2 regions of the Companilactobacillus halodurans genome follow, and region 2 is predicted to be linked to the other one. Evidence: predicted binding sites of a transcription regulator. Region 2 holds the regulator's gene; the other holds the start of a gene.

Region 1 (16,856 bases), on a different contig from region 2:
ATAATGCATTTATCACGTGCTTCGCCACAAAGAGTAATAACAATTGTAGCTTCTTGCATAAACTTTTCATCGATTACTTGTGATTTTTGATCTGAAATATCGATTCCATCATCTGACATAGCTTGAACAGCTCTTTGATTGAGTCCATCAGCTCTGATTCCGGCACTTCTGACGTCCCAATCAGGTAGGAAACTTTTAGCATAGCCCTCAGCCATTTGGCTACGGCAGGCATTGCCACTACAAATAAAGTAGATAGTTTTTTTCACTAATTTTTAATTCCTAATTTGATTTGACATTCAGGGCAGAGACCATAAACTTCCATATGATTGCCGGAAATCATATATCCAGATAGTTCAGCAGTCTTTTCTTCAAAGTTTTTTTCGGTATCGCCAAAACCGGGATACGTAACATCGACAATACGTCCACAGTTCGTGCAAATAGCGTGATAGTGGGGAGTACCAAAGTAATCATAGTGGGTACTGCCGTCACCGTTTTGAAGTTCAACGACTAAATGATGGTCAACAAAGGTGTTTAAGGTATTATAAATCGTAGATGAACCGACGTTAGGTAGTTCTTTGCCCACACCGTCGCGGATTGTCTCAACTGTTGGATGATTATGATGGCTAACTAAGTAGGCCAAAATAATGTGGCGTTGTGGCGTGACTCTTAATTTGTGTTCTTTCAAGACCTGTAACGTTTCTTCCATTACGGCATTACTAGCCATGAGCAATCTTCCTTTCTATCTAAGAATCATTACAGCTTGATTATATTACTAAATATATGATAATTCCAAGAAAAGAAGACTTTTCTGCTGAAATCGCTTTTATGTCACTAATTGTTTACTTTTCAGAAAGCCTGCGTTATTATGTACTCGTTAGCAGATGAGAACCATTCCAATCTGAGATACAATTAAGGAGTGAGCTAAATGCCTAAAGAAAAAAAGAAACAAAGTTTAGCTGAAAAGATCAATGTTATGCGTGCCAGTGTCATGGGCGCTAATGATGGAATCATTTCAGTTGCCGGAATTGTTATCGGTGTTGCTGGAGCCCAAAGCAACAGTCACGCTATCTTCTTGTCAGGGATTGCCGGAATGTTAGCCGGTACTATCTCAATGGCAATGGGCGAGTGGGTCTCTGTAAGTACCCAACGTGATAGTGAAAAGCGTGCGATTGAAAAAGAATCAGCCGCTTTAGATGGGCATTATGAAGAAGAATTCAATTCGATTCGTGATAAATATCAAAGTACTGGGATTTCCAATGAATTAGCAACTCAAGCCACTACCGAAATGTTAAGCGATGATCCGATAGATGTTGCTGTTCGTGAAAAATATGGTTTTAATCCTAAAGAGCAGACTAGTGCTATCTCAGCTGCGTTGGCATCAATGATATCATTCCCAACCGGTTCGATTTTGCCATTGGTCTCAATCACGATGTTTCCCGAAAATATCAGAATGATTGCGACTGTCATCGCCGTTATCATCGCTTTAGTAATTACCGGATACGCTGCCGCAACCCTTGGCGGAGCTAAACGAGGCAAAGCTGTTATTAGAAACGTTGTCTCCGGACTTTTAACAATGTTCGTAACCTTTGCAATTGGTTCGCTATTTGCACACTAGTAGGGAGGAAGAAAAATGAAATCAGTGACTATGACTAAACCTAAAAAACAAAAGAAAACTATGGCCGAACGTTCCAATACTCTCCGTGCTGGTGTTCTAGGATCAAACGATGGTATCTTGACCGTTGTCGGTGTCTTGTTCTCAGTCGCCGTAGCAACGACCAACACCTTCACTATCTTTATTGCCGGATTATCTGACTTGCTAGCTTGTGCCTTTTCAATGGCTTCAGGTGAATATGCTTCAGTAAGTTCGCAAAAAGATACAGAAAGAGCCGCTATCGAAAAAGAACGCGACCTAATTAAAACTAATTATCAAGATGAATTAGAAGTAGTAGCAGCCTATTACGTCGACCGTGGCGTTAAGCAAGTTACTGCCGATAAAATTGCGAAAGAATTAATGGAAAAAGATGCCTTAGGAACCGTTGTCCGAGTTAAGTATGACCTACAATTAGGACATTACATGAGCCCCTGGGATGCAGCCTTTTCATCACTAGTATCAGCCTCAGCAGGTGGAATCTTTCCGTTAGTAGCCATGACCCTATTGCCAGCCTCAATCAAATGGCCCGGCACAATATTAGCCGTAACCCTATCAGTTGCCTTGACAGGATATTTAAGTGCTAAGTTAGGTGATGGATTAGTCAAGACAGCGATGGTAAGAAATATTATCGTTGGATTGATTACTATGGCTATTCACTATTCAGTTGGATTGATGTTGTAGAACAGAGAGCGCAACAAGCCCGGGAGCTACCGAGGATTAAGACAATTTCACAAATTGCTCGCGCACTTTGCGAGTGATTCGTGAAATAGGCTTAACCGGAAGTAGCTGGCTTGTGGAGCTCGTTTCCACTATATAGCCAGAACCAATGGTTATACAGCAAATAACCGTATGTTATTAAAGTTAAAAACATCCCCAAAGAAAAAATTATCATCATCAAAACCAAAAAAGAAGCTGAACCCCATTAAGAGTTCAGCTTCTTTTAATGTATCTAAACACAATTATACTTTTAGTTATTGTTCAATCTTTTTAATAACTTTAGCTGGAACGCCACCAACCAAAACGTTATCAGGAATATCCTTAGTTACAACAGCACCAGCAGCAATAACCGCACCATTGCCAATAGTAACTCCAGGACAAATTGTACAGTGGCCGCCAATCCAAACATCATTACCAATGTTAACAACTTTACCAATTCCAAGTCGCTGTTTGCGACCTTTAGCAGTCAATGGATGATTAACAGTATAAATATCAGTGTTTGGACCAATCCAAACATTGTCGCCAATATTAACTGGTGCAATATCTAAAATAGTTAAGTTATAGTTAGATAAAAAATTGTCACCTATATGAATATTTTTACCATAATCTACATTTAATCGACTATGAACAATCAAGTTTTTACCAGCCGAACCAAAAATTTCACGAGCTTTAGCCTCTTGCTTATCCGGTTGATTTTCTGGAATAGCATTAAAATCTCGACATAAAGTTGCGGAGTTAATCTTTCTATTAGCAACTTCTTGGTCAGTTAATTTATACCATTCACCATCTTCAAGCTTTTGTAATTCACTCTTAGCCATTTATATCTCTCCTATTTTACGGATATTGAAACCATTTGTATTTCCATAATCAATTCTAACCTTATTCCGGCTGATCTGCTGACAATGAAATTTTACGTAAGTCTTTAAATTCTTTCAAAAGTTCTTCGTACTTTTTAATCGCAAGGTTTGAAGAAGTTTTACCCAAAGGTAGATGCATAGGTAGATTGTCAAAGTTATTTACAACTTGATCAATGATAATTTCAGCAGCTTTTTGTGGATCACCAGGTTCATGGTGTGCACCAGTTGCATTTTGATTAATAAATTCAACAAATTGTTCATAGTCTTCATGAGTTGGTAGAGTTTTATGTGAAGAACGTCCCGCCCAGTCAGTACGGAATCCACTGGGTTCTACTAGCATAGTTTTGATACCAAGACCTTCGACCTCTTTGCGGATTGAATCAGTGATTCCCTCAACAGCATATTTTGTTCCATGATAGAAAGAAAGTGTTGGGAATGAATAAAGTCCGCCAATGGATGAAAAGTTTACAATTGCTCCCGATTTTTGTTTGCGCATGATTGGAAGCACTTGACGAGTCATATCGACTAGCCCCCAAACATTAACGTCAAACATATATTTAGCCTCATCAATTGCTGATTCCTCAAAAGTACCAAAATAGCCTATTCCGGCATTGTTTACTAAGACATCAATTTGTTTAAAATGGTCCATCGCTGAATTAACTGCATCAATAACTTGACTATGATTAGTTACATCGAGAATAACTTTAATGATTTGACCATGATCATATTGATCCAAATAATCTAATTGACCTGGCTTTCTTGAAGTAGCGACTAAATTAACATTCTTTTGTTGTGCTAATTTAATTGCTAATTGTTTTCCAAAACCAGTATGCGTACCGGTTACTAACCATGTTTTATTCATTTTAATAAATTCCTTCCTAATTAAATAATTATTTCTTAATTACGTGTGCTACAATACTGCTTAAACCATGGTTTAAGTCAAGAAAGGATTGAAATATTTTGCGATATTTAATTGGCGATGTTGCTAAAAAATTGAATTTACCAACGTCTACTTTAAGATTTTATGATAAAAATGGATTATTGCCATTTGTTGATCGTGATCAAGCTGGTCGACGTTCATTTAAAGATAATGACCTTAATTTTTTAGAAGTAATTGATTGTATGAAAAAATGTGGAATGACTATTAAAGAGATTCGCCATTTCATTAATCTTTGTATGAAAGGTGATATTACTCTTCAGGAAAGATATGATTTACTTAATAACGAAGAAAAATCAGTAAAGAATCAAATTGAAAATTTACAAGATCAATTAGACTTTTTACATTATAAAATGTGGTACTTTAAAACTTCATTGCAGGCTGGTACTGAGGAAGTTCATATGGTCGATACAGATGAGGGTGAAAGGGTAAATCCCGATATTCATGAACAATATCAAGCGGCTCTATCAAAGTGTCAAGATATTAAAGAATTAATTGAATATCAAGAACAGTATCAATCAGAATATAAATAAATTGATGCTAAGTTTTAATTATTTCACTACCTAAGAGACGGGTAGTGATTTTTTGTTTAGTCTTATGAGTTAAAAATCAACATTCCCAAATCTCCCAACAATTGTTATACTGAAAGCGATTACAAAAATAAACAAAAGTAATTAGACTGCGAGGTTTTAACAATGAAGCGAGAATTTGAAAAGTTTATTGAAGCACTGCACGAAGGAGTAGTACCAGCAACTGGTTGTACTGAACCGGTAGCCGTAGCATATGGAGCGGCCGTCTGTGCAAAATATCTGCCATCTAAAAAAGTAGATAAAATCGACGTGCATGTTTCTTTAAATATCATGAAAAATGCAATGGCCGTCATGGTTCCAGGAACTAAAGAGCCAGGCCTGCAAATTGCCGCTTCAGCTGGTGCTCTAGTTGGTAACCCCAATGCCAAGTTAAAAGTTATTTCTAAGATAAAAAATAGTGACCTGCCAGAAATCAAAACCTTAGCACATTCGGGAAAAGTCAAAGTTAGCTTAGCTAAAGTTGATGATGATTTGTATGTTGATGTGACAGTTGTCAGTGGTAAAGATAGCGTGACAGTTTATATTGCCGATGACCACACGAATATTTTTAAAATAGTTAAAAATGACCAAATATTATATGAAAAAGATCGTCCTAAGCCTCATGCTAAATCAGCTTTGAAACTTTACATGCAGACGCAAAAATTCGAAAATATCTGGGATTTTGCAATGGAAATTCCACTAGAAAAAATTGCCTTCATGAAAAAATCCGCTGATTTAAACGTGGCTTTGTCAAAAGAAGGCTTGACGAATTCATATGGGATGAACTTAGGCCGCTCATTAGTTGAAGATTCTGGGAAAGCTACTTTGGAAAATCAAATTTTGACTTATACCGTTGCTGCTTCAGATGCTCGAATGGGTGGTGCAACTTTACCAGCAATGTCCAATTCTGGTTCTGGAAATCAAGGGATTTCAGCGACAGTTCCCGTTTGGGTCGTGGCTAAAGAAAATAATTCTTCTGAGGAAAAATTGATTCGGGCTTTAACTTTATCGCATCTGACGGCAATTTACATTCACGCTTTTTTGCCAGTGCTTTCAGCCTTTTGCGCGGCAGATTCAGCTGCTATGGGTGCAAGCGTTGGTGCTTGTTATTTGTTAGGCGGTGACTTTGAAACTGCTTCTATGTCAATCAAGAATATGGCAGGAGATTCGGTAGGGATGGTCTGCGATGGGGCAGGCTGTTCTTGTGCAATGAAAGTTGCTAGCTCGGTTTCTTCGATGTATCGTGGGATGAAATTGGCTATGAAGGGGATTGTTGTTCCTAGTAGCAATGGATTGGTTTGCAACGATGTTGATGAGACTATTCGGGGGATTGGTGAACTGGGTAGTCAGGGGTTGAAGGAGACTGATCCGGTTATTTTGGATATTATGATGAATAAGAGTTGAGATTTATTGTATAAAAATAGCGGTGGTAACCTCTTTAGGGTTGCTGCCGCTTGTTTTTACTGTTTAAATTATATATTTATATAACCATGCGTTATTTTGTTAATAACCACTGGTTTTAGTTTTATAGTGGAAACGAGCTACACAGGGGCAACCCATTCCGGTTAAGCCTATTTCACGAATCGCTCGCAAGGTGCGCGAGCAATTTGTGAAATTGTCTTAATCCTCGTGGGCTGAGCGCCCCTGCTCCGCTCTCTATCTGAAACGAGCTCCGCAAGCCAGCTACTTCCGGTTAAGCCTATTTCCCAAACCGCTCGCAAGGTGCGCGAGCACTTCGTGAAATTGTCTTAATCCTCGTGGGCTGAGCGCCCCTGCTCCGCTCTCTATTTTGTTTTCAACATCAAATCCAATGACTTCTGCAATTCTTCCAATTGTTTTTCATCATGACAATTTGAGTTCTTCCTAATATTTTGGGCGATCACTAACTTCATCGCTTTATCAACGCTTGATTTAACTGCTGATAATTGCATTAAAACGTCGGTACAGGGTTTTTCTTCGTCCATCATTCTTAATACGGCGTCTAATTGGCCGCGGGATCTTTTTAGACGACTGACGATTTTTTTGCTTGCGATTTCTTCTTGTGTTTGTGCCATAATTAACCTCCCAATTTGATTTGTTGTTACAATTATACCCATATGGGTAAAGGGTAGCAAATAATTGCTTTATTTTTCCACAGGGTCCTATAAAATCAAAATAGTTGCGTCATTTTACCCTAGGGGGTATATTATCAGTATAAAGATATGAGAAGGAGATTGAATGATGGCTAATATTACAGAATTATCTGATAAGACATTCAATGACGAGACAAAAGAGGGACTTGTAATCACTGATTTTAATGCTGATTGGTGTCCTCCATGTAAAATGATGAACCCAATTCTGGAGAAGCTATCTTCAAAAGATGAGTTAGGGGATAAGATTAAGTTCACTTCTATGAACGTTGATCACAACCCTGATACTCCTAATAATTTCGGTATTCAAGGAATCCCAACATTTATCGTTAAAAAAGACGGCAATGTTGTCGGACGTCTCGTTGGTTACCAACCAGAAGCTAAGTTCCGCATGGCTTTAGAGAAGTTTATGTAAAAAATTATTTTTGGCGTGAATCTGCAAAATAAGATTCACGCTTTTTTTCTGCTCAAAAGGTGTTAATATGGTTCATGGAAACGGTTACATTAAGATGAAAGGGTGCGTGATGATGATAAATTTACCAGTGACGAGTAAATTTTTTAGATGGGACGACGGTGAGATAATCACAATCGATTTCGACCGGTCAGTCGACTTCAATCCTAACGACTATCCAGAGCTAACCGAGATTGGACATTGGATTATTTCAGATGACTTATCCAAATTCTATTTAGTTCATAAAGACCGAGCAGAATTTCCTGACAGAGTAATCAATCAAATTTTAGGCGATTTGAATTTGAATGGTTACGAACTGATTCACAGTGGAGCAACTTATGCATAACGAGTCAAAAAAGCCGAATTGAGCGGCTTTTTTACTTTTTATTGGAACTCAACAAAACGCTTGCTCCAAAGTTCTTCAAAAAATGAAATCGTATCTTCAGCTGTTAAATAATCGTTGTCAAAAGTTGTCGTCATATCGTGCTCCATTAAAATCTTGTAACCTAATCCATGTGCCATGACGATAGTGGCATTACAGGTATATTCTGTCTGTGCACCACAAATTTCAAGGGTCCGAATACTATTTTGCATCAACAGTTCATTCAAATTCGTTTTAAAGAAGGCATTGTCGTGAGATTTTTCTACGATTAGGTCTTCTTTTTGTTTGTCCAATTCTTTGGGGAACTTCCATAGATCACTGTCATGAACAACGTTTTGATCATGATGTTGTACAAAAATAATTGGTAAATTAGCTTGTCGATATAAAGTAATACGGTCATTAACTTTTTTGAGCAATCCTTTAAAGTCATAACTATATTGAAGTGCTTTTTGAAAATCGAGAACAATCAGTGCTTGTGCTAATTTTGACATGAGCTCACTTCCTTAAATTTTTCCTAAAGCGAGCGTAACATTGCTATTTATTATATGAAAGCGATATTATGGCAAAATGTCTCTTTTTGAAATTTGCCGATATAGAAGGGTGTGATTTATAATGAAGTTTACTAAAATATAAGGAAAACAATATGAAAAAATTAAAAATTATTTCTATATTATTCGGAGCAGTTGTTTTAGTGGCTTTAGCAATTGGTGGAGTTTTTGTTTATAAAACCCAACAATCGCTAAATTCATTGAATACAGCTAACTCCAGTGTTTCCAAGAAAATCAATCAGGGTAAGCCTTTTTCAATTCTTTTATTGGGGGCCGATACAGGAACTGATGGCCGAGTCGATCGAGGGAATTCTGATACGATGATGCTTTTGACCTTGAATCCAGCTAAGAAAAAGACTGTTGCCTATTCGATTCCTCGTGATGCTCTAGCTGAAATGGTCGGAGATAAGGAAAAGAATGTTCAAAAAATCAATGCTGCTTATAATATTGGTTTGGCAACGATGGCTAAAAAGACAGTGGGCAGTTTCTTAGGCGTTCCAGTTGATTATCATGTAGCCATCAATATGAAAGCCTTAGAAAAAACAGTTGACTTCGTCGGTGGCGTGACTGTCAAGAGTGATCTCAATGTGTCATTTGATGGGATAACGATTCCTAAAGGAACGCATCACTTAAATGGCAAACAAGCTTTAACTTATGCACGGATGAGGTATCAAGACCCACGTGGAGATTATGGTCGTCAAATTCGTCAGCAACAAATTTTAAAGGCGGTCGTCAAAAAACTTGAGCAGCCTAAGTATCTTGCTAAATTGCCTGATTTGATTAAATCGTTAGGTTCAGATATCAATACTGATTTAACGACTAGTCAAATCGACCAGATTATTTTGAAGTATCATAATGCTTCTAAATCGATGAGCTTCAATCAGCTGCAAGGACAGACGGCTTGGATCAATCAAAGTTCGTATCAAGTTTTGCCTACGCAAACGCTCCAACAGGCTTCAGATAAGTTACGTGCTAATTTAGGACTTGATTCAGCTACATTAGACAACACGGAAACCAAATTGAATGCGAAAAATAAATCGTTCTTCAATGATGAAGATAATACTGATTATAAGACTTATGGATTAGATAAGACTTATTACAGCAACAATACATATTAAAAATACTCCATAACATTTAGATGAAGAATCTAAGTGTTGTGGAGTATTTTTTATAATGTGACATCAGCGATTATTTGACTGTGCTCATAAGGGAAATGCGATTCAGAAATTTCAAATGGTTGACCATCATCAAGATAGCTTAATTGATTGATGACTAAAACGGGTTCGCCAATTTCTTTTGCAATGCCAGTTTTAATGTCATCTTGATCAGCTTTTTTGGCACTGACCACTCGATGAGAGCCCTCAATGCTTAGGCCTTCGCTTTGTAAATGTCCATAAATCGATTTTTTCAAAATATCGTCGGTTAAGGTCGTGATAGAAGTGGGCATGATAGTGTGCTCATAAGCAAAAACTTCTTTGTTGACGTAACGGACTCTTCGAATCACATAAACTGGTTCGGTGTCTGGAATCAATAGTTGTTCAGCTTCTTTTTTAGTAGGGATGCGGGCTGATAATTCAACGATTTTACTGGTAACTTTTTTGCCCTCATTGGTTCTGGTAGCTCCCAAAGGTTTGTCGATTGGGGAAACAACTCCAAATTCGCTTTTATCGATTTTATAATCTTTGCGAACAAAAGTACCAGCACCACGCTTTGAGTAAACCATCCCTTCAACGACTAGCTGTTGAATAGCTTTGTGGACAGTAATGCGGGTAGTACCGAAATTTCGAGCCATTTGATTTTGATCTGGCATCAGCTCCCCAGGCGCATATTTGCCAGTCTTTATTTGCTGGCGTAATTTGTCAGCGACCTCTTTATATTTATATGCCATAATTGTTCTCTTTTTTCTCGATAGTGTTTCCTACTAAGTTTAGCATTTTTATTAGTCTTTTTCTGCCCTTAAATAAAAGTATATACTTTTTATAAAATAAGTATTTACATAGGTCGAAAACGATGTATAATGAAAGCGTATTCAAAAGATAAATAAACGAAAGGACGGTGTAATATGACGGAAGAATTACCAGAGGATTTTGCTTGGGGCAACTCGAGTTCCAGCATGCAAACTGAAGGTGCTTTTGATATCGGAGGAAAAGGCAAGTCGGTTTACGATGTCAGACCCGCCACAAAGGATGCGTCAGATTGGCATGATGCTATTGATGAATATCATCGTTACAACGAAGATTTCGATTTGATGGCAAAAGAAGGGATGAATTTCTATCGTTTCCAAATATCATGGAGTCGCGTTAATCCAATGGGTGATGGGGATTTCAATGAGGAAGGAATCAAGTTTTATGACAAGCTGATTACTGCGTTACTAAAACGTGGCATCACGCCAATGATTTGCCTGTATCACTTCGATATGCCACTGCACTTAGCAGAAGAATATAACGGCTTTTTATCACGTCATGTGGTGGACGCTTTTGTTCGTTACGGAATTGAAATGGTTAAGCGTTTTGGTGACCGAGTCAAGTATTGGATTACTTTTAACGAACAAAACCTCTATCACACTAGCGGCGCATTTAGGATTGCTGGTTATTTGAAGGGTGATAAAACAATTGATGAATTGTATCAAATCAGTCATCACGTTATGTTGGCTCATGCTGGCGTTGTTAACTATATTCACGAACAAACTGATTGCAAGACTGGGGGGATGTTAGCTTATAGCGAAGTGTATCCAGCTTCTCCAAAGCCCAAAGATATCTTATACGCTCGTCAAATCAATGAATTTTTGAATCGCGACTTGTTGGATGTCTTTGTCTTTGGACGTTATTCAAAGGAAGTTTTGACCTTTGTTAAAAACCATCAGATTGATATGGATTATCAGTTGAATGATGATGAGGCGCTTGTAAAAGTGACGTCAGATTTTATTGCATTTAGCTATTATAGGAGCGATACGATTAGTTCAGATCTTGTTCCAGAAGGAACTATTCCTAATTATTACCTTGATAAGGGCGTAAAAAAGAATCCATATCTGAAATCATCGGAATTTGGTTGGCAAATCGATCCCTTAGGATTTAGAGATATTTTAACTAAGGTTTACAACGAGTACGGTGTCCCAATGTTTCCAATTGAAAATGGAATTGGTTTACGTGAAGAATTCGATGGTAGTGAGATTCAAGACGATGAGCGCATTGAATACCATCGTGAGCATATTCAAGCTATGAAAGATGCTATTTTTGAGGATGGCGTCGAAGTTATCGGTTATTTAGGATGGGGCCTAATTGATATCCCAAGTTCCAGCGGCAATATGGACAAGCGCTATGGAACGGTTTATGTCAACCGAACTAACCATGACTTGAAAGATATGAAACGTGTTCCAAAGAAGAGCTATTGGTGGTTGCAACACGTTATTAAAACTAATGGCTCAGATTTATCAGATTTAAAGTAGTAAAAAAATATTCTGGGGGCGAATTTTATGGCTAGTGAATCAACATCAGAAAAACTAGAACATAATTCTTTCTTAGATAAATTCACTAAGGTTTCTGTCACAGTTGGTAATTGGGTTTATCTAAGATCGTTACGTGATGCTTTCGCTGTTATCTTGCCAGTCTTTATTATCGCTGGTTTAGGTACATTGCTTAATAACACGGTTTTCGTTTGGTTATTCAAGGGTGCTACTTTAGCAAAAGTTCAAGTTTTTGGTAATGCCATATCAAATGGTACTTTGAACGTTGCCGGTGTCTTAGTTGCACCTATGATTGGCTTCATGTTGGCTCGTAATAAAGGATTCAATAATCCGATTGCGGCTTCTGCCATGTCTTTGGCATGTCTATTCATCATGATGCCTGGTTCTATTTCTTTAGCTGGTATGAACGGTAAGACCATGCACACTGTTACTGGTGGTATGAGTTATCTAAATACTGGTACACAAGGTATGTTCGGTGGTATCATCGTCGGACTTGTGGCTACGGCTATTTTTATCAAATTAGCTGGTATCAAAAAATTACAGATTAATTTAGGTGAAAATGTTCCACCTGCAGTTAGTCAATCATTCAGCGTTTTGATTCCTGCTTTGATTTTGATGTCAATCTTTGCTTTGATTGCTGCATTATTAGCTGGTTTGTTCAACGCCGATTTGATCAATTTAATCAAGGATTGGATTCAAGAACCACTTCGTGGATTTAACACAAGTATTGTTGGCTTTTGTGTCATTTACTTCTGTGCTAACTTCCTCTTTACTTTGGGTATTCACCAAACAGTTATTTCAGGTTCTTTGATGGATCCACTGGTATTGATCAATATGAACCAAAATATGTTAGCTTATGCTCACCATGCACAAATTCCTAACATCATCACTACTTCTTTCGTATCAAACTACGTTTTAGTTGGTGGTTCTGGTTCAACAATTTCTTTAATTATCGCTATTCTTCTCTTCAGTAAAGTTAAAGCTGGTAGAGATGTTGCTAAACTATCGTTGGCACCTGGTATTTTCAATATCAACGAACCTATGATTTTTGGTTATCCTATCGTCTTCAACTTACCATTGATGATTCCATTCGTATTATTCCCAGTTATTGGTGCTTTGATGGGATACTACGCAACGCTTCTAGGTTGGGTATCAAGAACAGTCGTCTTAGTACCATGGACAACGCCGCCTTTGATTGGTCCATATCTATCGACAGCCGGTGATTGGCGGGCCGTTATCCTACAAGTCATTATCCTAGCAATTGGTGTTTTCTTATATCTTCCATTTATGAAGATCAGTGAACGTGTTGCTGCAAAGCAAGCTGAAATGAATTTGGACCCTAAGGCTTAATTATGAAAGTTTGGTTCAGTTATCTCGCCATTGCTGGTTTGATTCTTTTAGGATTATTTGACCTAGTAAATTTTGGGTTGAGCATCACAACCGTAAGCACCTTTGCAATTGCAATCCTCTTTATTATTTCTTTGTACAATTCATTGCAAAATAAAAAGATGCAGAGTAAAAAAATTAAATAATAAAAATGGCAAAATTCTATATAGAATTTTGCCATTTTTTGATACTTAATTAAAAAATGAGTTTTAATCAATAAAAAATAATTTTTGAGAGTAAAAGAGTAAAACTTTGAACTAAATATTTAGTAAAAATCGATGACGTTTGTAAATTATCTCACAAGTTTTAAGAAATTGATTGGAATTACTAATTAGATTAGAAAGCTCTTAATGATTGATATAAAGGCAATCTGTTATACTATTCAAAGACAGGTGTTTACGGTAATTAAACAAAAATGATATTTTAAGGAAATTAGTCGAAATAATGTGACAAAGGTCACAAAAAGATATTGTTTTTAATTATTGCAACCGTTAACATTGGAATTGGAATGAAAAAGAGAAAAGGAGGGCGTAATTTCTAAAGAATTTTAATTTATTCGATTAAATTAATGCTTACTTTTTAAGTATAAGTAGGAGGCATTTTGTATGAAAAAGAGCCTGTCTAAGTCAGCATATGGAGGAATTTCTGGGGAGAAATACGTTCCATATGTGACTGATAAAGATAATCATGGTGGCAACTCGATTATTATGATTATGGGTGCCATCTTGGCAGTGATTTTCGCCGCATCGACTGCTTATTCAGGGATGAAAGCTGGATTGACAGTTGCTGCAGGGATACCAGGATCAATTATTGGTTCAGGATTAGTTGCTGCTTTTGCAAAAAAGAAGGGAATCCTCGGCAAGAACCTTCTCCAAGGGATGTCCAGTGGTGGTGAATCAATTGCCAGTGGAATGATTTACGTCTTGCCCGCCATTATTGTTATCGGTGGTCGAATCAATTTCATTGCTGGGGTTTTAGTTGGGGCCTTGGCTGTACTCTTTGCGATTGGAACGTCTTCATTAGTTCAAAATTATTTAGTCGTCGAAGAGCATGGAAAATTGGTCTACCCTGAATCAATGGCCATTTCAGAAGCTTTAGTAGCGTCCGAAGCCGGAGGGGATTCCTTGAAATTTATGGGAATCGGCTTTGGTATCGGTGGAGTCTTGACTCTGTTCACGACCCAAGTGTTCGGTTGGATTAACAGTACCATCACCTATGTTGGTAATTCGTTTTATCGCTGGAAGATGTCGACTGAAGTTAATCCAATGTTAGCCGGAATCGGATTCGTTGTTGGTTTAGATGTTGCTTTGACAATGTTTGCTGGTTCAGTGCTATCGAATTTTGGTATCACGCCACTGATTGCTAACTTTACCCAAATGGCTGGCAATCATGCTAAGGATTGGAACGATGTCAGTGTTGCCGTCAATCAAATGGGCGTCGACCAAGTCGCAGGATCATATTCGAAATATATTGGTGCTGGTATGATGCTTTGCGGTGGAATTGTTGGTGCCGTTAAGTTGATTCCAGTTATCATTACTTCAATCAAGAAGACTTTAAATGCTAGAAATGGCAACAATGATGATCGTAATCTCTTAGGAATTTGGTCATTATTGATTGCTGTTATTGCAATTTTTGTCGTAGGTTTCTTTATCTCTGGTAACATTGCCATGGCAATCGTTGGTGGAATCCTTTCAATTATCTTGGCCTTGTTATTCGTTATCGTATCTGCCAGATTAGCTGGTACTATTGGGTGTTCCAATGCGCCTGTATCTGGTATGACTATTGCTTCTTTAGTTATTATGACTTTAGTCTTCGTCATCTTTGGCTGGACTAGCAATGCTAATAATCAAATTCTATTATTATTTGGAGTCTTCATCGTTACAGCCATCTCTGTTGGTGGTGCCTACATGCAGACTCAAAAAGTAAATTACGTTATCGGTGGCAATAAAAATGAAATGATGAAGTATTTCATGATTGCCGCTATGATCGGTGTCATTATCGTGGTCGGAATGACTGTAATTCTCGAACCACAATTGAAGATTACCGGTTCAAATCCACCATTTGGTATGCCACAAGCTAACTTGATTGCAACATTGACAACCGGAATCATGTCAGGAAATCTTCCTTGGATTATGATTATTATCGGTGTCGTTATTGCGGTCGTTTGTTGGATGCTGGGACTATCAATTATGACTGTCGCTTTAGGATTTTATCTACCAATCTCGACTACTTCAATTATTTTAGTCGGTGCTTTGATTAAAATGTTGATTGAAAAAATTACTAAAGATAAACAATTACAAGATAAAAGAGTTCAAAGCGGTATCAGTCTTTCATCAGGATTAATCGCCGGAGGTTCAATCATTGGACTCATCGGAATAATCTTGCACGTAACCAACGTATTAGGCGACAAGACGCCAACAGGATTTGCTGGCAGCAACGCCGTTGGTTTAATATTACTGGCAGTTTTAATCGTTTCAATTATTCTACCTTTGGTCAATATTAAAAAAGAAGCCAAGTAGGAGGTAAGTTAAATGGCAAAGCGTCGTCCTAAATTAACTGAAGAAGATTTAAAGCACATGGTATTTAAGAAGAACCCTGAAGTAACTTATCAAAGAAAAGCAGGCATCATTACCATTGTGAGAAAACAAGATCATCCCATTCAAAAATTTTTCCGGAAATTACACGTTCACATTCCTGAAAAATCTTATTTAGAGATGGATGAATATGGAAGCTACGTCTTCACCAAGGTTAATGGACATCGAAATGCTTATGAGATTGGCAAGGAACTAGCCGAAAAGTTTCCTGACACCGATAAGTATCGCTATACCAGATTGATACTTTTCTTACAACAAATAGAAGACGTTGACCATTTAATTGAACGAGTTTCATAATGAAATAAGAATAAAAATTTACTGGGGGATTTAAAAATGACAGATCGCATCGAATTATCAGCATGTACATCAATCATGGTAGGTAAAAAGGCCTCAATGGATGGAGCAACTTACATCTCCAGAAATGAAGACCGTTTGAATGCTATTTATAGAAAAAGAATTATCGTTCAACCTGCTGTTTCAGGCCGTAAAGAAACTTATGTTTCACCATATAATAAGATGACAGCACCTTATCCAGAAAGTGGCTATCGTTATACATCAACGCTTGACGCTGACCAAAGTACTGGACCAAACGAAGAGGATGGCTTTAACGAAAAAAATGTTGGTGTCAGTGCTACCGAAAGTGTTTATGCCAATGAAAAAGTTTTAGCCTTTGATCCATATGTTAAAAATGGTTTAGCTGAAGATTCCTTAGCAACCTTAGTCTTGCCATACATCGATTCCGCTCGCGATGGAGTAAAGTATTTAGGTAAGTTAGTTGCTAAATATGGTTCAGCCGAAGGAAATGGCTTGCAATTCAACGACAAAGACGAAGTTTGGTACATGGAAGTAGTTACTGGACACCAATGGGTAGCCGTACGTATTCCAGATGACAGCTATGCCGTAGCTGCTAATCAAGTTGCCATTCAAGACATTGACTTCAACGACCCCGAAAACTTCATGTGGGCTGATGGCATCCAAGACTTCGTAGAAAAGCATGACTTGAACCCAGACTTCGACCGTTGGGACTTCAGACATATCTTTGGCACAGATACTGAAAAAGACCACCACTACAACACGCCACGTGTTTGGTTTGCACAACGCTATTTGAACCCATCGATTGAACAAGACCCAGAATCAGCTGAATTGCCATTTATCAGAAAAGCTGAAAAGAA
Region 2 (16,856 bases):
GTTCCCGCTGGTAAAGTTGCGGTTGCTTGATTGTCGGCGCCTGGTTCTAAAATCATGATTAATTCAGTATATTCATCAAACTTTTGGTGCAACAATTGCTCTTTTGAAATTGCCAAAGCAATCTTGCCTAAAAAAATATTCTTCTCCAAATTATACTTTTTGCGTAGCACTGAAATCGGAAATTCAATGTCCTCATTAGGTCGATATGATTCTTTCAAAATAACTACTGGAATAGCTTCTAACTTCACTACTTCTATTTCACCCAACGTACTATTTAAAGCATCCTCAACTTGCAGCAAACGGTCATCGATTCTTTGTTCAACTTTGCGCAGAGTTGTGATTTGCTTTTGTACCTGCACTTTTTGTTCTCTTAGCATTGCTTCCAATTTCGAAGTATCGCGGGCTTCAAAAAAATCTTTGATGGCATCCAATGACAAATCCAAAGTTCGTAAATAAGTTATTACATTTAAGCGTTCAAATTGTTCAGTCGTGTAATAACGGTAATGGTTCTTTGAATCCACTTTAGCTGGTTTCAAAATTCCTACTTCATCGTAGTACCGCAAAGTAGGAATTTTAGTTTTAAATATTTTAGCCAACTGACCAATTGTAAATAATTGATTCATAATTTTTCCTCTTAAATTAATTATTTAATTCATATTATGAAATTTTTTTAGTTAATAGATGGGCCATTAAGTTAATTAATTCACGATATAATGCAAATTGTAGATAGTACAAATTTGTATTAAACGATCAAGTTTTTTGGGGGAATAGACATGAAGTGCCAGAGAACATTTCTAAAAATACTATTCAGTTTCTTTATGACAATAATAATGGTCCTCACTTTTTCAAATAATACAATAACGGTCAAAGCTCTTTCAGAAGCAGACCTTGTTAGTGCTGCCACAAAAATGAGCGAATACGATGGTATTACTAATTGGAAAAGGCAACTGAATTCACCTTCAAATGATATTGGAAATATCACCATTGGCGGAAACGTCTCACTAGGATACACCTTTGGTACTGCAAGAGATGCCAATAATAACGTTAAAGCTGGCGATAAAACCATCACTTCTTCCAGTACCACAGCTACTCAAGGCAGCAGTCCAATTATTACTAATTCAAAAATCAACGTCTTTTTTAAATAATAATGGTAAGTATTACGGAATTTTACACCAAGGAACTGATTCATATAACGGTACTGGTGGCAGTCCACAAATGGCCTCTGATACTTCAATCGACTTCGCACTCTTGACCGCCACTAGTTCAGACACGACTTTCAATAAAACGAGCAACGTTCTAGCTAATTTAAGCGATTACGATAGCACTAACCACATTGCTAAACTTTATTACACTGGAACTGACGCCAACAACAAACCAGTCTTTAAAATCGTTGGTTACTATTCTAAATTACAAGTTTACGTTGAAATCGTTCTAAGACCATCGATCAGTGGTTCACCGGTCGTCCAACGTGAATTGTATGTCTATAATCCTAGCAATGCCAAAAAGCAATTTCAAACTTTCTTCGGAGAAGATACAGCTTTGAGTCCCAACATGGATACCACAGTTGATAATGTCCCCATGTTTGCTATCGGTGACGGTGAAGGACTCTATTTGTTAAGTGGTTCAACCTATGATCCAGCTTCAAAACTATTCGTAACTAATGATGATAAAAATGGCAATGGCTTCAAAGACTTCATGGGACGTGTTTTCTCCAATCCTACTAACTGGGGTGTCAAAGGAAAGCAAGGTTTAGGCAGCAGTGCCAATATGGTTTCGCCTACTCTTCCTTGGGCCAGTAATCCAACCGCCACTCAAAACGGTGATACAGCGGCTGCAAAAGATGCTAATTTGTTAAAAGGTAAAGATAATTCTGGGAAAGAATATGATGTTGTTGATACCAACAACAAACAAGATACAGCTTATACTCTCAGATGGCCGGAAACAAATTTGGCAGCTGGTGGCGTATCTCGTTACGTTTCAAATATTGGTGCTACTATTGCTGGTTATGCAATTCCTATTGTTAGTAAAACTTATGAGAATTTAACATCAAAAGATGGAAAAAACCATGTTGGCGATACTTTACGATTTACTTTGACCACGAAAAATGATGGTTACAACGCAACTTGGATTTTAACGAAACTCATAGATGACTTACCTGCGGGGTTAACAGTTAACAAAAATTCTCTTGTCGGTGATTTTAGTGTTAACAATAACACCATTACTTTCAACCCTTACCTTAGTATTGAAGATGGTACTTCAGCTAAAGTTACTTTTGAAGCTACAATCAACAATGAAGCCCCAGACAACTTAACAGATGGTCACTTAACCAATACCGCTAGTTTCACTGGATCTAATCTTGGTCTCAGCGATTCACAAACCTATACTGACAGCGTCGATATTCCTGTCGAAATACCGGATTTTAAATACCGCTTCACTAAGGAACTCAGAAATGACACAACTGACCCAACTGGCGATTTTACCAACAAAGTCACTGCTAAAAAAGATGATATTATCGAGTATCAAATAAAATTTATCAGTAACGGTAAAGATAGTTTGGACAGCTCAACTTTCAGCGATACCTTGCCCGACAGTCTTGAATTAGTTCCTAACAGTGTTACTTTAAATGGCTCCAGTCGTGACAGTCTCAATTTCCCAGTTAATATGCTGGTCAATGGCATGACCAATACCATTAGTTTCAAAGCTAAAGTTACTGGCACAATGGCATCAACTGCTTCCAATACAGCTTATCTGCAAAATGTGAAGACGAGTGGCGACGAAACCTTCAGCAGTCTGCCGACCGAACAGAGTGCCGATGTCGAGATTCAAGAAGCTTTACCAACGACTGCTTTTACAGAGGTTCCTAGTAAGATCGACTTTGGTAGCATCAATAACCCTACCGCTGACAAGTTACTACCTAATATCAGTACAACTGGAAAACTGGTGATCGACCATACCGATGACACGGCCTTTCAAGTGCTGGTCAGTTATGACAATGATGGCTCCGACCCTATCGCTAACACTAATACGAGCGAAAAACTCAACCAATCTAATGACGATTGTCTGTTCTTCAATCAAGCAGATTCTGAGAATTCAGATAACTTCTTGCCGATTACCAAAGATGGTGTAGCCATTAATAGCGCTGGTTTCAAAGGCTCGTATACTGGTTTCGACCTCAGTAAATATATTGGGTTAAAGAAATGGAAGTTGCGCGTTCCCGGAAATACTGATGCAGGAAACTACAACGGCAAAATCACTTGGTCGATTCAAGACGTGCCACAATAATAATTTTTATAAAAATAAAGCTAGTAACCGTTTGATGATTACTAGCTTTTTATTTATGCTTGTTTAACAATGTCAGCTCCAATATTGGCTTTATCGCAAATCATGGCTATGACGTACTGAATTGCTTCGCTATCTTCCCAATCGACTGACAAATCAAGGTTGACTTCACGACTATCTTTTAATTGAACTCGTAAATAATATGGTGTTGGCAAATTAAATATTATTTTCTTAGGGGCATTGAATGAACCACCTAAAACGTTGGCAGGTGCATTCATATCTTTTCCCACGACAACGGTCAAAGCTTTAATATCGCTAAATTTAAAAATAAATTGGTCTTCGCTAAATGGCATCAAAATTGATTGAAATCTGACCGCAAAGTTTTGATAATCGAAAGATTTGATTCCATTATTGTCTACTTCCCAATAGCCATAAAAATCGCTCAAGGTACGTGCAAAAACTAGCCCGCTGATCACTAAAAAGGTAACTCCTAAAATCACTGCTAGGAGCACTAGATGGGTGAAAAAGGCAATTCCTAGTCCGATGATTAATCCGATTCCCCAACTGATTGCCATTGGTACATAATTGATCTTTTGACCAAATTCGATACTTTCCATTCTGGTTCTCTCTTCTATTAGTTTACGGTTATTATTGCTAATTAATAATTTTATACTTTTAATCGTAACATAGGAAATAAAAAGGCGATAATAGAGTTTAATCTACTATCGCTTATTTTTAATTCTATTTAAGATATTTTTTAAAGAACTCTGCTTCATCGTCATTAGCTTGTTTAGCAATATCATCTTTTTGGTTAATTAAGAAAACATGTGCTCTGGGATGTTCTTGATCTCCATACATTTTACAAATATGCGTAATTCCTTTAGCCGTTAAGAAACCATCCATTTTGATCGAGTTGTTTCTGACAAAATCATTATTTGCAGTTGAGATATAAGTTGGTAAAAAGTCTTGATTGATGTATTTTTCGGTATCTAGCTTTTCTCTTTGAGATTTCACAACTTCATCCGTAAAGTAGCCACCGACAGCACCTGAGATAGTCCCTGGATCAAGCATGAAATTAGCTGAACTATTCAAAGCTACTGCCCTGAATTTCAAATCAGGTAATTCGTAACCAAACAATTTGCGATACTTATTATTGGTCAAAATGGTTACATATTGTTCAGCCATTTGACCACCAGCACTGTCACCGACTAAAAAGACATTGTTAGTATCTAAATCATATTCTTTAGCGTGATTAGCTACCCAATGGATATATTGGTCGACTTGATTCAATTCTTCTGGAAAAACTGCATCTGGAGCTAGCTGGTAATTAGGATTAACAAAAGCAAAACCATTCTTAGCCCAATTCAAGCCATAAAATTGATATGTTTCCTTTGTTCCATAGCACCAGCCGCCACCATGGATATTAATAACTGTTGGAATTGGTTTATCAACATTTTCTGGTAAATAAATATCTAAGAGATTCCATTTGGGATCTGGACCATAAGAAAGGTTATCGATTCTTTTAACACCTTTAACCTTGGTGGGAAGTCCAGCATCCCTTTTATCATCATTTGTTTGGAATTCTTTTCTCATTGCTAAAATAGCTTCAGTAATTTTTTGATTTGTCATGAAATAAACACCCCATGTTTATTTTATAACTTTATTCAACAAAAAAACCTCTCAAGTAAATAGATTCATTTTCAATCTACTCACTTAAGAGGTAATTAATTTTTAATTTAAATATTTAAATCAAGACTAACCAATCAGTAATTTATTTAAAAATTACATCATGCCGCCCATACCGCCGGCTGCAGGATTGCCACCTGCTGGAGCAGCGTTATTATCTTTTGGTTCTGGCTTGTCAGCAACAACAGCTTCAGTTGTCAACAACAATGCGGCAACACTGGCTGCATTTTGTAGAGCTGAACGAGTAACCTTAGTTGGGTCGATGATGCCGGCCTTAACCATGTTTTCCCACTTGTCGCTAGCAGCATTGAAACCAACTTCATTATCTTGTTGCTTGATGTGTTCAACGATAACTGAACCTTCGAAACCAGCATTTTCAGCAATTTGACGTAGTGGTTCTTCAAGTGCACGAGCTACGATGTTGATACCTGTTTGGACGTCACCGTCTTCTTTAAGGCTTGTAACCTTATCAAGTACATTCATCAAAGCTGTACCACCACCAGCAACGTAACCTTCTTCAACAGCGGCACGTGTTGAGTTTAGAGCATCTTCAATTCTGTACTTACGTTCTTTCAATTCAGTTTCAGTAGCAGCACCAACTTTAACAACAGCAACGCCACCGGCTAATTTAGCCAAACGTTCTTGAAGCTTTTCTTTGTCAAAGTCTGATGTTGTTTCACCAATTTGCTTCTTAAGTAAGCCAACACGTTCGTCAATAGCATCCTTATCGCCAGAGCCTTCAACGATTGTTGTGTTGTCCTTTGTAACTGTAACTTTACCAGCTGAACCTAATTGATCCATAGTTGTATCTTTTAGTTCAAGGCCAAGGTCAGAAGTAATAACTGTACCACCTGTTAATGTAGCAATATCTTCTAGTTGAGCCTTACGACGGTCACCAAAGCCAGGAGCCTTAACGGCAACGACATTGAATGTACCACGAATCTTGTTCAAAACAAGTGTTGGTAGAGCTTCACCTTCAATATCATCAGCAATGATAAGCAATGACTTGCCTTGTTGAACAATCTTTTGTAGCAATGGCAAGATATCTTGAATATTTGAAATCTTCTTATCAGTAATCAAGATGTATGGATTGTCTAAGTCAGCTTCCATCTTGTCGTTATCAGTAACCATGTATTGTGAAATGTATCCACGATCGAATTGCATACCCTCAACAACATCAAGTGTCGTATCGATACCCTTTGATTCTTCAATTGTGATAACACCATCGTTACCAACTTTTTCCATGGCATCAGCAATCAATTTACCAGTTTCTTCACTAGCTGATGAAACTGAAGCTACTTGAGCAATATCGCTCTTGCCGGAAACCTTGTGTGAAATGTTGTGAAGTTCATCAACAGCAGCCTTTGTAGCCTTTTCGATACCACTTCTGATACCAACAGGATTTGCACCAGCTGTAACGTTCTTCATACCTTCCTTAACGATTGCTTGGGCAAGGACAGTAGCTGTAGTAGTACCATCACCAGCAATATCATTTGTCTTTGAAGCAACTTCAGAAACTAACTTAGCACCCATGTTTTCAAAGTGATCTTCTAAATCAATACTCTTAGCAATCGTAACACCATCATTTGTAATTTCAGGTGAACCATAGCTCTTTTCAAGAACAACGTTTCTACCTTTAGGTCCAAGTGTTGTCTTAACTGTATCAGCTAGCTTGTCGACACCAGCCATCATCTTTGAACGTGCATCTTCTGAAAATTTAATTTGTTTAGCCATTAATTTTCACACTCCATAATTAATTTAAATTTTTATTTGATTAATTTTTAATGTTATTCAACAATTGCCATGACATCTTTTTCATGAAGGATCAAATATTCGTTATCTTCATACTTAACTGTTGAGCCAGCATATTTATCGAAAAGAATCTTATCACCTTTTTTAATGCTCATAGGTACTTTCTTTCCATCGTCAGCAACTAATCCGTCACCTACAGCAATAACTTGCGCTGTTTGTGGCTTTTCCTTAGCGTTGTTTGCCAAAACAATGCCACCGACTGTCTTTTCTTCTTCTTTATCGACTGTTACAATGACTCTATCTCCAAGTGGTTTTAACAATTTAAATCCCTCCGATTGATTATTTTTAAGTTTATTATTAATATTTAGCACTCGAAGTTCTCTTGTGCTAATCACAAGTTTTATATTAACATTTTATCAGTAACATGCAAGTATTTACCTTTAAAAAATATGGAGGAAACTATGTCTTACCAAACAAATCAGTTCTTTACACTGTTGACCTATATCCTATTATTATGTTTGGGTACTGGTCTATCAATGCTTTCTGTGACGGGCTCAGGCTATTTTGTTACTTTGACTATCGGTTCACTGATTGCAACCGGAATTATGATTTATTTAGTCAAATTAAGTGGTCGAAATGAATTTGAGAAAAAAACTACTTTAAATCATGATTTGCAGTGGATTATTATCGGAACCATCGGTGCTATTGTTTTGCAATACGGAATTGGCTTTGCTGATCAATTAATTTTTAACGCTAATACCAGTTCCCAAAACACCTTGCAATTATTATTGATGGTCAAAGCTTATCCATACTATTTCATTTACGTTATGATAGCTGCACCAATCATGGAAGAAATCATCTTCAGACGAGTTTTCTTCGCTAACTTGATTAAACCAACCAATGTTTATATTGCTGCAATAATTTCTGCTTGTTTGTTTGCTTTCATGCATCAAGATACAAGATTTTTAGTTTATGTCGCCATGGGACTTTGGTTCTCATTTGTTTATTACAAATCAAAAAATATTTATGCCAGTGCTGGCAGTCACTTATTGATGAATGCCATCGTGTTAACTTTGGCTATTGCCTAGGTCAAGCACTTTACAGAAAAAGACAGATTACTTTCGAATTTTATCGAAAATAATCTGTCTTTTTTTAGCACTAATTTTATTCATCAAGACTATCTACAAAAGTCCAATTTAATTTAGTATGGTAATTTCCAGAAGCATTCATCATCCTATTATCCATTTCCAGTAACACACCCTTGTCAGCACGCCAGCTTAATGAGTTCATTCCCTGGCCACTGGTAGAGTTGGAAACAAGAATGGAGTTATTGAGAAGATCAGCTTCACCATCATCATCGTAATACTTGAGATGTCCTTGTAAAACATTGCCACTATCATCAGTAAAATCGGCAGCTTGACTCAAATATAATTGCACGCCTGATTTACTTCTTCTCATATCATCAACGTTCATAATATTATTTGGCCAATTAGTTTCATCTTGACGATAGATAACTTTCTCATTCCCAATTGGTTTAATGGTTCCATAATCGATATCATTAACTTGATATTCGAGTTTATTGGTAATCAAGTTTAAAGTCCTAGTATCGCCACTTTTCTTGACGGTATTGCCATTATCATCAGTTCCTTCTATATGAGCATTGGACCGGAAGCTCTCACGACTGTTGACGTCACTGACAGTCGTTTGAATTTCAATTTCATGGCTTTGATTGATTCCAAAAGCGAGGTTCTTAATTTTTAAATCATCTTCCCCACTGCCACTAGTAACTGAATAATCATTCGTCTCTTCGCCATCGATCAAAACTTTGTTAACTTTTGTATCTGATCGTAATGGCACCGTATAGGTGGCATCCTTGAGCCGAGCACCATTACTAGTATTAGTGATGGTGGAATTGTAAACTACCTTATCTTGACTGATAACATCATAAATCGTTTTTTCGGTATCACTGTTATTGTCATAGGTATTGTTCTTGATAGTCTCATCTAATTCAATTGTCGGACCTTCTGTTGACAAGACATGTAATTTAGCTTTGTTAGTATCGTATTCGTAAGTCTTACCATTGGTCTTTGCTTCAATGTGGGCAAAGTATTCAGCTCCATCATCATCAAGCGTGGTTGCATCGGTTGTATGGGCAACTGAATTCTTGCCAATTTCAATTTCTGATTGTTCATGAGTGATTGGATCTTCTTTAAACCAACGAATTGAGTAGTTCAAATCCTCTTGTTCTTCGAATTCACCAATATTTCCCATTAAAGCAAAAGTAGCTTTTTCACCGACATTAACGGTTTGATCTTCCAAACCACCACCAACCATTAATTTCGCCTCAGCTTCTTTGGGTGCACTATTGGAACTGTTGACAGCTGTTGCCGTAACGGTCACTTCACCACTTTGTGAACGATTATTAGCCGTAATTAAACCAGTTTCCTCATCAATAGTTGCTAATTCTGGTTTATCAATACTCCACTTAATCGTCCCCGTAAAGTTTTCTGGTTTCACATGTGCTCTGGCATAAGTCGAAGTCGTCGTGATATCTGAAGTCTGATTATAGATATAATCATCATCAGTTGTGACTGTTAAATCATCAACATCGACGTCGCTATCTAAGGTGTGGACCGCTGCAACTTGTGACCAAACCGTTGGCGATAATGCTGAAATAAACATATACCACGCTGTTTTTTGTTGATAATATTTTGTCCCCACTTCTGTCGGTGTCAAAGTAAGATTCTTTTTATTCCCGCCGTTTTTTCTTTAACCTCTGACCAAGTTTTTCCATCGCTACTTTCGTACCATTGATAGTGGGCCCAAGATGTAGCCGTCAGCAAAAAAGTAGCAAAGGATCTCGATTGATCGGTATAGAGTTTAGTCGTGTTATTTTCAACGACATAAGTATTCGCATTCGGTTGTAGATTGTATCCTGAAGTCAACCAGATTCCCAAGAATTTCTTAACATCATCGGTTGGCTCATGTTTGGGTACAACCGTTACCTCATCCTTTAAGTCCAAATTAGCAACTGGAGAATCCAAGGTGTCTGCTTGAATTTCACTGGACTTATCACTCATAAAAAGGCATGCAAAAAAAGAAATCATAACCAAGCAAAATAATATCTTATAAAATTTATTTGACTTGTGCATTATGAATCCCCTTTCATTTTACTAAAAGAATTATATCATGAGATTTAATATATAATAGTCAATATTTGCAAAATATTTTTCAATATTTAGATTGAATTTCGGAGCTAATAATTTGACTTTCTATAAAATATTTGATTTAAAAAAATAAAGTTTCAGAATTTAAAATTATTCCGAAACCTTATTTAAGTTATTCTTGAGAATAAACATTCTAAGTTGCTTCTAGAAAAAAATCCCCCCAATACATTTTGATGCAGACCAAAAAAGCTACTAATTCAAAATACGAATTAGTAGCTTTTTCTTTAATGCTTGAAAGTCGAGTTTGGCAACTTCCAATTATGTGTTTAAATCGTCTATATCACAGGGAGTTAACTAATCCCCACGCTTATATGATGCAACGTACTTTTGACGCTTATCGTCATCGAATTCATGTTCACTCTTAGCAATAATAACTGTTGCAAGAGAATTACCGACAACGTTAACAGCGGTACGTCCCATATCTACAAGACGGTCGATCCCAGCAATGAAGGTCAAACCTTGCATTGGCACACCGATAGTCGATACCGTGGCTAGGAGTACGACAAACGATGCTCCGGGAACTCCGGCCATCCCTTTAGATGTTAACATCAATACCACAACAAGGGTAATTTGTTGCCCAAGGGTCAAATTGATGTTGTAGGCTTGAGCCAAGAATAAGGCAGCAAGAGATTGATAAATAGCTGATCCATCAAGGTTAAAAGTATACCCCGTTGGAATAACGAATGAAACGATTCCCTTTGAAGAACCATATTTTTGCATTTTTTCAATCATCTTTGGCAAAGCTGCTTCTGAACTGGCAGTAGTAAAGGCCAAAGTGACTTCATTTTCAATAATTCTGAATAATTCATAAAACTTAACATGGAAAATATGTCCCACGATTGCCATAACGACAAAGACGAAAAACGCCATTGTGGCATAGGCAATAATGATAAAGAGCAGCAACGGCTTCAAGGAACCGAATCCCATTTCACCGACTGTAACACCAATCAACGCACAGACACCAATAGGAGCTGTCCGCATGACCCAATTAGTGACCTTGAACATAACATTAGCGACGGCATTCAACAAATCAACGATAACTTGGCCTTGCTTACCGATTGAAGCTGTTCCGAGGCCAAAGAAGACTGAGAAGAAGATGATAGGCAACATATCACCCTTGCCGAGTGAGGCGAAGACGTTAGTTGGTATAATACTCATCAATATCGACCAAATACCCGAATGTTTGGCAGATTTAGCGCTCGCTGTATATTGACTAATATCCGAACCTTTTAGACTGTGAATGTCAATAAAGGTACCAGGGTGAGTAACATTAGCGACGATAATACCAATAATAATCGCTAGTGTGGTCATGATTTCAAAATATATTAAAGTTTTTAATCCAATCCGGCCCAACTTTTTAATATCACCCATATTGGCGATACCAACTGTCAAACAGGATATTACAATTGGTAAAACAATCATTTGAATCATGGAGATGAACATTGTTCCAATGTTCTGCATGACTTGGATAGCAGCCTTATTCTGGTAGAATACTTGTCCAAGAATAATACCTAGAATCAAACCAATGATGATTTGCCATCCTAGACTAATTCGAAAAAACCGTTGTCTTTGCAATTTTAATTCTCCTTTGAAGTAACTTAATTTTAATTATAGAAGACTTTTCTTTAAAATGGAAAATGTTAACGATTTCAAATTAAAATTTCTTTCATATTATTAATTTATACGAACATTTACAGAAGCAAGTGTAAAGATTGTTCTTGTTTTAGTTTATTTTGAAGTAAAAAAATACAGAATATACGGATTTTATTTTCCTGTATTCTGTATTTTAGAATTATTTTTGATTTTATTATTAGAATTTGGGTTTTGGTTATGAGATGTGGGTGAAAGAATTTAATAACCAAAATTGGTTAATTGAATAACCATTCTTTCTATTTAATAGTGGAAACGAGTTACGGTGGGGCAACTCCCTACAAGATAGCTACGCCTCCCAAATCACTCGCAAAAAGCGCGAGTAATTCGGGAAGCTAGGCTATCCTCCGGGAGCTGGTCGCCCCACCTTCACTCTCTTAGGCTTCGCCTGATTCAGATGCAATAATATCCAAATCTCCATCCAAGGTCCATTCACTAACTGTGGCTGGTACGATTAAGTGGATGCCTTTCTTCAAGTCGTAATCTTTTCCATCTACGGTAATCTTTCCAGTTCCATCTAGGACTGAAATTAGTGTATACTTACCGATTTGGTGTTTTAAGTTTGCTGGTTCTTTGATTTCCCAGTGATAGACTGAGAAGAATGGTGAGATTGGTGGTTTTACAAAGGTTGTAAATTTGTTTTTACCAACTTGTTTTGATTCAATATCTAATTGTGGGTCTTTATGAGGCACAATGATTGTATCTTCTGACTGTTTAATGTGGAGATCACGCTTCTTGCCTGTGGTCTTATCTACACGGTCATAATCATACAGACGATAAGTGGTATCGCTGCTTTGTTGTGTCTCTAATGCCATGATTCCTTTGTTCAAGGCGTGAACTGTTCCACTTGGTACATAGTAGAATTCACCCTTTTTAACTGGAACTTTTCTTAACAAGTGGTCCCAATCTCCGGATTCGATCATTTGATCTAGTTCTTGTTTATTCTTAGCATTGTGCCCATAAATCAAGTATGAACCTGGTTCAGCATCGATGATGTACCAGCATTCTGTCTTGCCTAGTTCATGTTCGTGCTTAGCAGCATATTCATTGTCTGGGTGTACTTGAACAGATAAACTAGCTTCAGCATCCAAAATTTTAGTCAATAATGGGAATACTTCTCCCTTAGGATTGCCAAATAGTTCTTTGTGGTTTTTCCAAAGGTCATCAACATATTGACCGGCAAATTCTCCGTTTTCGACTTCTGATCTGCCGTGTGGATGTCCGGAAATAGCCCAGCACTCGCCAATTGAACCTTCGGGAATGTCATATCCAAATTTTGTTTCTAGTTTTCTGCCACCCCAAATTTTTTCATGGAATACTGGCTTTAAGAATAATGGTTCACTCATAAAAATTTCCCCCAAAAAATTAATTTGTTTCTTCTGATGATTCTTCTATCTTGTTCGATTTATCACGGTCTAAGAAGAAAATCAACGTCTGCAATTCATTTGCCAAGTCGACATAGTGAACGCGGATGCTGCTTGGAACATTGATAATAACTGGTGTAAAGTTCAAAATTCCACGAACTCCAGCATCTGATAAAATATCAGCAGTTGTCTGGGCAGCGTTAGAAGAAACTGTCAAAATACAGACATCAATCTGTTGAAGATGGAGTTGTTCTTTAAGTTCACTGATATCGTAAACTGGAACTCCACTCTTAACTGTTCCGACAATTTCTTTATTAATATCAAAAGCTGCCGCGATTCGAACATTATTTGTTCGAGAAAAGTTATAATTTAGTAAGGCGTTACCTAAATTACCTACACCAACTAAGGCTACGTTAGTTCTCTTGTCTTGATTTAAAAGCTTCTTAAAAAAAGCTACCAAATCGTTGACATCGTAGCCATAACCACGTTTTCCAAGTGCACCTAGATATGAAAAATCACGTCTAATTGTAGCACTGTCGATTTTAACCCCTTCTGATAGTTCTCCAGAAGAGATTTTTTTTGTGCCCTCATCTTTGAGAAATTGGAAATATCGATAATAAATTGGTAAACGCTTTATCGTTGCGTTTGGAACTGTTGTTTTTGTCATAATTTACCACCATATGTGTGTCATTTCACTAACATTTATACTAAATAAAAATCATAAAAAACGCAACACGTTAATCCTATAAAGGCACAAATTCTTAATTAATGATAAAATTGTGAAGATATAAAGGAGTTATAAACTTGATTCTATTACAAGCACAAAATATTACGAAAAATTTCGGTACCAAAAAACTTTTCTCAAATGTTAGTTTTGAAATTCAAGACAACAGTCGAATTGGATTAGTGGGCCGCAACGGAGTTGGCAAATCAACTCTCTTAAAAATCATTTCTGACCAAGAAAGCTACAATAGTGGAAATATTGCCTTAAAAAAAGATACTAATATTGGCTATCTAGCTCAGGATTCTGGTTTGAATAGTGACAGCGAAATCTTCTCAGAAATGGAGCACGTCTTCGACTACTTGAAAAAGCAGGAAAAAGAAATGCACCAACTGGAAGAAAAATTAGCAGATCCAACCGTAGCCGACTACGATCAAATTTTAAAAGAATACGACCGTTTGCAAACGACTTTCCGTCAAGAAAATGGTTATGGCTATCAATCTGAGATTCGCAGCGTTCTCAAGGGTTTTGGCTTTGACGAAGAAGTTTGGCATGACCAAATCTCAACTTTATCTGGTGGCGAGAGGTCTCGCTTGGCGATGGCTAAGATGCTTTTGGAACACCACGATATCTTGTTATTGGATGAACCAACTAACCACTTGGACATCAATACGGTCGAATGGTTAGAAAATTATTTGAAGGGCTATCGCGGGGCTTTAGTTATCGTTTCCCACGACCAGTACTTCCTCGATAAAGTTGTCACGGAAATCGTTGAAATCAATCAACATTCCTCAACTCGTTATTCAGGTAACTACTCGTTCTATCTTCAAGAAAAGAAGAAAAATCAAGAGGTTGCTTGGAAACATTACGAAGAACAACAAGCGGAAATCAAAAAAACCGAAGAATACATTCAAAAAAATATCGTTCGTGCTTCAACTACCAAGATGGCTCAAAGTCGTCGGAAAAAATTGGAACACATGGATGTCTTGGATAAGCCTGGTAGTGACCAAGGCTCAGTCCACTTCTCATTTGATATCGACAAGGAAAGTGGCAATGATGTTTTACTAGTTAAGGACGCCGCAATCGGTTATGACAATCAAATCATGTCTGAGCCTATCAATTTGGATGTAAAAAAAGGTGAACGTGTTGGTATTATTGGACCTAATGGTATCGGTAAATCAACTTTTCTTAAATCTATTTTAGGCAAGATTCCTATGATCAAAGGAACTAGTCAATTTGGTGCCAATGTTCAAATTGGTTACTACGATCAAAATCTGAAAGGTTTAAATCCTAAAAAAGATGTTTTGCATGAAATTTGGGACCTATATCCTCGTTTAGATGAACAAGTTATTCGAAATAAATTAGGTGCTTTCTTGTTCAGCGGCGATGACGTTTTGAAGCCTGTTGCTGGTTTATCTGGTGGTGAAAAAGCTCGCTTGATGCTGACTAAACTATCTATGGAAAATGATAATTTCTTAGTAATGGATGAACCGACGAACCATTTGGACATTGACAGTAAGGAAGTCTTAGAAGACGCCTTGAAGAGTTTTGCTGGAACTGTCCTCTTCGTTTCCCATGACCGGTATTTATTAAATACCCTAGCTGATAGGATAGTTGATATCAGTTCTAACGGCAGTAAAATCTATCTTGGGGATTATGACTACTACTTAGAAAAAACCACTGACAAGCCTGTTGAAGAGTCAGAAGAGAAGTCTTCAACTGTTAGTGAAAAGAAAGTTGAATATCAACAATCTAAAGAGCAACAAAAACAAGAACGCAAATTACGTCGCCAAGTTGATGAATTAGAGAAACAATTGACTGAACTCGAAGACAAAAATACTGCTATTCAAAAAGAAATGACTAAAGATGAAAATCTCACTTCTTATAGCAAACTGGCCGACTTGCAAAAAGAACTCGATGAAAACAAGCAGCAACAAGATAAAATTGAAGAAGAATGGACCGAAAAGTCGATTGAATTGGAAGATTTCAATTCATAAGTAGACTCTTTAGTCTATTTTTTTATTGCCTTAATCTAATGAATCTGATAATTTAATTTAAACGACTTTTTATTAAAGAGGGCCAATGAAAACAAAACAAGATAATTTTTTAAGTAGATTTATCAAAGGTATCGTGATTGCCTTAGGTTTCATTCTTCCTGGAGTATCAGGTGGCGTTTTAGCCGCCATCTTAGGAATCTATGAACGACTCTTAAGCTTTATGGCACACGTCCGTGAAAACTTCAAACGCGACTTCCTTTATTTTCTGCCGGTAGGAATCGGTGGGATTGTCGGAATCGGCGTCTTATCTAAACCATTAGAATATTTATTACAACACTATCAAGTTATCGTCTTGTGGGGCTTTGCCGGAACAATTTTAGGAACGCTCCCTACCCTAATCAAAGAATCAACTTCACGAACTGATCGTGACAAAATTGACCTTTTATGGTTTTTCTCCATGTTGATTGGTGGTGGATTGTTTCTCTTCTTCATGAGTGAAATCTTTGGAACGATCCCTGCTAATTTCTTTGGCTTCATCATTGCCGGAATTTTGATTGCGCTAGGGGTTTTGGTCCCTGGTTTAAGTCCATCTAATTTGTTGATTATCTTAGGATTGTACACGCCGATGCTGCAAGGATTTAAGGATTTTAATCCACTCGTCTTCATCCCCATCGCAATCGGTGGCGTGATTTCTATGCTGGTCTTTTCTAAAGCCATGGAAAACTTAATCAAACATCATCACTCAAGGGTCTATCACTTCATTTTGGGAATAGTTTTAGCCAGTACGATTCTAATTTTGATTCCTAATCCTTATTCACCCGAAAGTATTTCTTATCAAGGCGTGACAGGTATCGACTGGATTTTAAGCATCGTCTTCTTTATTCTCGGTTGCGGACTAGCTCTGTGGATGAGTAAATTGGAAGATAAATATAAATAAAAATAACGCTGAGAAAATGAATTTATCATTTATCTCAACGTTATTTTTTTAAGTAGTCATTTTTTATTTCGTATGATGTGGTGACACGATTATCTTTAACCTGTTGAATCGAATTTGAATAGCGATTCTCAAAAGTAGCATCATTGCCTGGCTTTAAAGCGTCCATCCCCAGTAAATCTTGGTAATGCAAAACTTGTTTCATCGTAAATTGATTTCCTGATAGTAAACCTAAAATGGGAAAAT

Evidence for each region. Region 2 encodes Rex, which represses fermentation and respiration genes when NADH is low (regulators of the CRP and FNR family bind a similar motif). Its sites were predicted from a motif close to TTGTGAANTANTTCACAA; they were not measured.
Region 1: the regulator Rex is predicted to act here: its motif matches at 13,535-13,552, upstream of FHL05_RS00820 (OPT/YSL family transporter).

What each region holds. Positions count from the first base shown of each region.
Region 1 covers NZ_VDFO01000002.1:30,031-46,886, forward strand. Annotated here, with positions in the region: gene FHL05_RS00735 (arsenate reductase/protein-tyrosine-phosphatase family protein) at 1-266, opposite strand, end outside; gene FHL05_RS00740 (Fur family transcriptional regulator) at 266-724, opposite strand; gene FHL05_RS00745 (VIT1/CCC1 transporter family protein) at 926-1,615, shown strand; gene FHL05_RS00750 (VIT1/CCC1 transporter family protein) at 1,631-2,332, shown strand; gene FHL05_RS00755 (sugar O-acetyltransferase) at 2,623-3,186, opposite strand; gene FHL05_RS00760 (oxidoreductase) at 3,248-4,087, opposite strand; gene FHL05_RS00765 (MerR family transcriptional regulator) at 4,186-4,695, shown strand; gene FHL05_RS00770 (L-cysteine desulfidase family protein) at 4,858-6,135, shown strand; gene FHL05_RS00775 (metal-sensing transcriptional repressor) at 6,516-6,785, opposite strand; gene FHL05_RS00780 (thioredoxin family protein) at 6,952-7,275, shown strand; gene FHL05_RS00785 (hypothetical protein) at 7,388-7,657, shown strand; gene FHL05_RS00790 (isochorismatase family protein) at 7,696-8,184, opposite strand; gene FHL05_RS00795 (LCP family protein) at 8,337-9,359, shown strand; gene FHL05_RS00800 (GntR family transcriptional regulator) at 9,410-10,129, opposite strand; gene FHL05_RS00805 (glycoside hydrolase family 1 protein) at 10,304-11,686, shown strand; gene FHL05_RS00810 (PTS sugar transporter subunit IIC) at 11,714-13,054, shown strand; gene FHL05_RS00815 (hypothetical protein) at 13,057-13,236, shown strand; gene FHL05_RS00820 (OPT/YSL family transporter) at 13,696-15,609, shown strand; gene FHL05_RS00825 (PqqD family peptide modification chaperone) at 15,622-15,981, shown strand; gene FHL05_RS00830 (C69 family dipeptidase) at 16,018-16,856, shown strand, end outside.
Region 2 covers NZ_VDFO01000009.1:47,147-64,002, forward strand. Annotated here, with positions in the region: gene FHL05_RS03465 (MerR family transcriptional regulator) at 1-623, opposite strand, end outside; gene FHL05_RS12505 (hypothetical protein) at 774-1,145, shown strand; gene FHL05_RS03470 (isopeptide-forming domain-containing fimbrial protein) at 1,030-3,282, shown strand; gene FHL05_RS03475 (hypothetical protein) at 3,336-3,896, opposite strand; gene FHL05_RS03480 (alpha/beta hydrolase) at 4,021-4,908, opposite strand; gene groL (chaperonin GroEL) at 5,062-6,699, opposite strand; gene groES (co-chaperone GroES) at 6,753-7,037, opposite strand; gene FHL05_RS03495 (CPBP family intramembrane glutamic endopeptidase) at 7,179-7,805, shown strand; gene FHL05_RS03500 (hypothetical protein) at 7,882-9,453, opposite strand; gene FHL05_RS03505 (hypothetical protein) at 9,450-9,797, opposite strand; gene FHL05_RS03510 (cation:dicarboxylate symporter family transporter) at 10,239-11,519, opposite strand; gene manA (mannose-6-phosphate isomerase, class I) at 11,972-12,940, opposite strand; gene FHL05_RS03520 (redox-sensing transcriptional repressor Rex) at 12,960-13,625, opposite strand; gene FHL05_RS03525 (ABC-F family ATP-binding cassette domain-containing protein) at 13,763-15,676, shown strand; gene FHL05_RS03530 (DUF368 domain-containing protein) at 15,762-16,613, shown strand; gene FHL05_RS03535 (hypothetical protein) at 16,654-16,856, opposite strand, start outside.